2 regions of the Pseudoalteromonas sp. 19-MNA-CIBAN-0066 genome follow, and region 2 is predicted to be linked to the other one. Evidence: predicted binding sites of a transcription regulator. Region 2 holds the regulator's gene; the other holds the start of a gene.
What was found. Region 2 encodes ArgR, which controls arginine synthesis, uptake and breakdown. Its sites were predicted from a motif close to ANTGAATANNTATTCANT; they were not measured.

Region 1: the regulator ArgR is predicted to act here: its motif matches at 1,051-1,068, upstream of AAEZ18_RS13870 (OadG family protein).

Annotation. Positions count from the first base shown of each region.
Region 1 covers NZ_JBEONZ010000026.1:27,923-30,339, reverse strand. Annotated here, with positions in the region: gene AAEZ18_RS13880 (hypothetical protein) at 47-238, opposite strand; gene AAEZ18_RS13875 (DUF1328 family protein) at 304-474, opposite strand; gene AAEZ18_RS13870 (OadG family protein) at 1,119-1,364, shown strand; gene oadA (sodium-extruding oxaloacetate decarboxylase subunit alpha) at 1,377-2,417, shown strand, end outside.
Region 2 covers NZ_JBEONZ010000004.1:97,873-100,289, reverse strand. Annotated here, with positions in the region: gene AAEZ18_RS04170 (ABC transporter ATP-binding protein) at 1-34, shown strand, start outside; gene AAEZ18_RS04165 (Dyp-type peroxidase) at 85-984, shown strand; gene argR (transcriptional regulator ArgR) at 1,000-1,467, opposite strand; gene mdh (malate dehydrogenase) at 1,694-2,417, shown strand, end outside.

The DNA.
Region 1 (2,417 bases), on a different contig from region 2:
AAAAAACGGCTCATTTTAGAGCCGTTTTTTTAATAAATTAGAAGAATTAACAGTTAGTTTCTTCTGCATTTACACCTTCTTTTACTTCTTCACATGCATCTTCAACTTTGTTTTGCACGTCAGTTACTGCTTCGTCAATACGCTCACCAGCATCTTCTGCGTGGTTATCTTCACAGCCCATAATAAATAAACTTGCGAATAGGCCAATTAGTGCTGCTCTTAAAGTTGTCGAATTCATAATGTAATTCCTTGTAAATTTTGATTTAAATGATTTTTAATTAGTTTAAAACTTTAGTTTGTTACCTAGGGCTTTTTGCCACGTAGGGCACCCGATACTAAAGATATAACTAAAAGTATTAAAAATATAAAAAATATAATTTTTGCAATACCCGCTGCGGCGCCTGCTATACCACCAAAACCTAACACTGCAGCAATTAAAGCAATTACTAAAAAAGTGATTGTCCAGCGTAACATTGTATTCTCCTTGGTTTATCAAATTTGCTCAATGGATATGAAGCGAGTTACGTGCCATTGTTTTTTTACTTTTAAATCAATGGTTTGTTTTTGTTTGTGTTATTTCAGCGTGCACTCAATGGTAAGTTTTACGCTTTGCTATGTAATTTATTCATACTGATACAAGTGATTATGGATGTTAGTTTTTTATAAGAGAAGTTAGCGCATATTGGTCTTTGTGAGCTGAGTTTAAGAACTATTTAATTGCAGTTCGAGACTTGCGAGCATAGCGGGCTTAATAACAGCGGCTATTTAAACGGTTGAATAATTAACAAATATATTTGGTAAGACCAATTGCCAGTGGTGAAATTACTTTATGCTAATAGAACTGTTAACGCTTTACTTTAAGTGCATTATTAACGGTTTTTAGGTCGCCTATATAACTTTTATTTATATTCACTATTTTTATTATCTATGTAATAGCGCGTATCTAGTCCTTTTTGTAGTGTTAAGTTAATTAATAGCATGTTAGTTTTGTTTAAATTGGTTTTACCAATTTACAGGCTATAGACAAAACACTGTTTTTTGTTATTATTCGGTGAATAATTATTTACGTAAAATGATTTTTTATTTTGATTTCGGTATAAGTTTTATAGGAGAGGAAAATGGATATCGCTGCTTTACTTACAACAGCAAGCAACTTAATGCTAACCGGTATGGTGGGGGTGTTTGTGTTTCTGTCACTATTAATTACCTGCGTTACGGTTATGTCTAAGCTGGTATCTCGCTTTGCAGAGCCTGAGCTTGCAATACCTGCCAGAACACCGTCTTTTAAATCACAAGGTGTGCCTAATGAGCACATCGCCGCAATTAGTGCTGCCATTGCTCAGTACAAAACAAACAATAATTAAAGGAGCACTTAAATGGCTAAATTAAAATTAACAGAACTGGTACTACGTGATGCGCATCAATCATTGTTAGCAACTCGTATGCGCCTTGACGATATGCTACCGATTGCAAAAAAGCTTGATGATGCAGGTTATTGGTCTATTGAGTCGTGGGGGGGAGCTACGTTTGATTCGTGTATTCGTTATTTAGGTGAAGATCCTTGGGAGCGTATTCGCGCACTAAAAAAAGCGATGCCAAATACTAAACAGCAAATGCTATTACGCGGTCAAAATTTATTAGGTTACCGCCATTATGCTGACGATGTAGTAGAAAAATTTGTAGAGCGTGCCCATAAAAATGGCGTTGATGTATTTCGTATATTTGATGCAATGAACGATGTACGTAATCTTGAAACGGCAATTAAAGCGGCTATAAAAGTAGGCGCACATGCCCAAGGGACTATTTCTTATACAGTAAGCCCTGTTCATACGCTTGATATGTGGTTAACGCTAGCTAAGCAGTTGGAAGATTTAGGCTGTCATTCAATTTGTATTAAAGATATGGCGGGTTTATTAAAGCCGTACGATGCTGAAAAACTAATTAAAGCACTAAAAGAAACTGTATCTATTCCAATTGCAATGCAGTGCCACGCCACAACAGGTTTAAGTACTGCGACTTATCAAAAAGCGATTGATGCAGGCATTGATATGCTTGATACCGCAATTTCATCTATGAGTATGACTTACGGACACACCGCAACTGAAACTATTGTATCGATAGTTGAAGGGACTGAGCGTGATACTGAGCTTGATTTAAATCACCTAGAAGAAATTGCTGCTTACTTTAGAGATGTACGTAAAAAATACGCGGCATTTGAAGGTAGCTTAAAAGGGGTTGATGGCCGTATTTTACTCGCGCAAGTACCTGGTGGCATGTTAACTAACATGGAAAACCAGCTTAAAGAGCAAGGCGCAGCAGATAAGCTTAATGAAGTTTTACTTGAGATCCCACGTGTACGTGAAGATCTTGGCTTTTTACCTTTAGTAACACCAACGTCGCAAATTGTAGGCACTCAA
Region 2 (2,417 bases):
AAAACCCCACACGGTGAATTTTTTCGAATCATAAATTAATTTGTTATTCGCTGTGTTTATCTATTTATAAGCTAAGGAATAACAATGGCACAAGCGCAATCAGGGATTTGTGCTGAAGCAAACTTACACGGTTTGCATTTATTTTTTAATGTGTTTGATGGCCAAGATGAGTCATTACGTACAAAGCTCAAGCAAGTAAGCGCTATTGAGGAAGAGTTTAGCGATCAGTTTTCTGAATCTATGCTTTCTTGTATGGTGGCTATTGGTGCACAGTATTGGCCGCATATTTTGCCAGAGTATATCCCCAGTGAACTACAAAGCTTTCCTAATATAAATCATAATGAACACGCAATGAGCGTGCAGCCGTGTGATTTGTTTGTGCAAATACGTTCAGACCGCGAAGACGTCAATCATTTATTTGCACTGCAAATTTTAAAGTTATTTGCACCAGACGTAGAGCTGGTGGAACAAATTCGTAATTTTAGATTTTTAGATGGTCGCGATTTCAATGGTTTTATTTATGGTGGCAAAATGCCGCATGGCCGACAAAAGCGGGCAACGGCGTTAATAAATAAACCAGGTAGCTTTGAGGATCAAGGCAGTTATATTCATGTGCAACGTTATAAGCACGATCTAAGTGTATGGCAGCATCTATCGCTAGATGAGCAAGAGCAAATAATAGGTCGCACTCGCTTAGACAACACTCTTATAGCCCCAGCGCTTGAAACCAGCCATGCACAACGCAGTGAATTAAAAGATGAGCAAGGCCAGCCAATATTACTTAATCAAGGCATGCCTTATGGCGATGTTTACGAGCAAGGAATGCTGTCAATTACTTGCTCGGCCAGTGGAACCGCATTTGAACAGGTATTAAAAAGTCGTTTAGGTGAGGGGGAGTGCTATGATCATTGGCTTGATTTTACTCAAGCCGATATGGGGTCTGCGTTTTTTGCACCGTCAGTTGGGTTTTTAAAACAGTTATAACGCATGTTTTAAATACTAAACCGTATCAAATAAAATACGTACCCGCTCTAGGGTTAAGTCTATTTCAGATATTTTAGCTGGGGCAATAAAAATAGTGTCGTCGCCAGCTATAGTACCTAACACGCCATCGGCTTTACCTAATGAGTCAAGTAAACGCGCAATAAGCTGAGCCGCGCCTGGACTGGTACGGATAATAATCATCATTTCGTTATGCATTATATCAATAACAAGCTGGCGCAACGGGCTTTTTGCTGTGGGTACGCCCATTTCTGCTGGCAAGCAATACACCATTTCTTGTTTGGCATTGCGCGTTCGTACCGCGCCAAACTTACTAAGCATGCGCGACACTTTACTTTGGCTTATATTGTCAAAACCTTGCTCTTTTAACGAATCTACTATATCGCCTTGAGAACCAAAGTTTTCTTCTTTTAAAAGCGCTTTAAATGCTTTTACTAACGCTTCCTGTTTGTCTTGTGGTTGCATAGTTTTTATTTGCTTTTTATTATCCATGCCGCAAATTCTACACAAAAACGAATAATTATGCAGCAGTTGTTTATTTAACTTGCCAGTTTACTGTATTCAGGCCAAATGTTTTTACAACTATGGTCTAAAATATTACGAAAATAGGCAGGATAAATTTGTTTTTAGTCGCTAATTTCTTTATCTTAGAGCCATAAATATTTCCTACCTCAAATCACGGAGAATTCCAATGAAAGTTGCTGTATTAGGTGCTGCAGGCGGTATCGGTCAAGCGTTGTCTTTATTATTAAAAACAGGCTTACCAGCTGGTTCTGAATTATCACTATATGATGTTGCACCAGTAGTTCCAGGTGTTGCGGTTGATCTATCTCATATCCCTACAGCGGTTAAAGTAGCTGGCTTTGGCGCTGATGCGTTAAATGAAGCGCTTAAAGATGCTGATATCGTACTTATTCCTGCTGGCATGCCACGTAAGCCAGGTATGGATCGTGCAGATTTATTTAATGTAAATGCTGGCATCATCAAAACGTTAGCAGAAGGCATAGTTGCAAGTTGTCCTAAAGCGTTAGTAGGTATTATTACTAACCCAGTAAACGGCACTGTACCAATTGTTGCTGAAGTATTTAAAAAAGCTGGTACTTACGACGCTAAACGCGTATTCGGTATTACTACGCTTGACGTTATTCGTTCAGAAGCATTTGTTGCTGAACTTAAAGGCGTAGACGTAGCAACTGTTAAAGTTCCTGTAATTGGTGGCCACTCAGGTACTACTATTTTACCTCTACTTTCTCAAGTTGAAGGCGTGAGCTTTACAGATGAAGAAGTTGCAGCACTTACTCCACGTATCCAAAATGCGGGTACTGAAGTTGTAAATGCTAAAGCGGGTGGCGGTTCAGCTACTTTATCAATGGGTGCAGCAGCAGCTCGTTTTTGTATGTCTTTAGTTAAAGGCC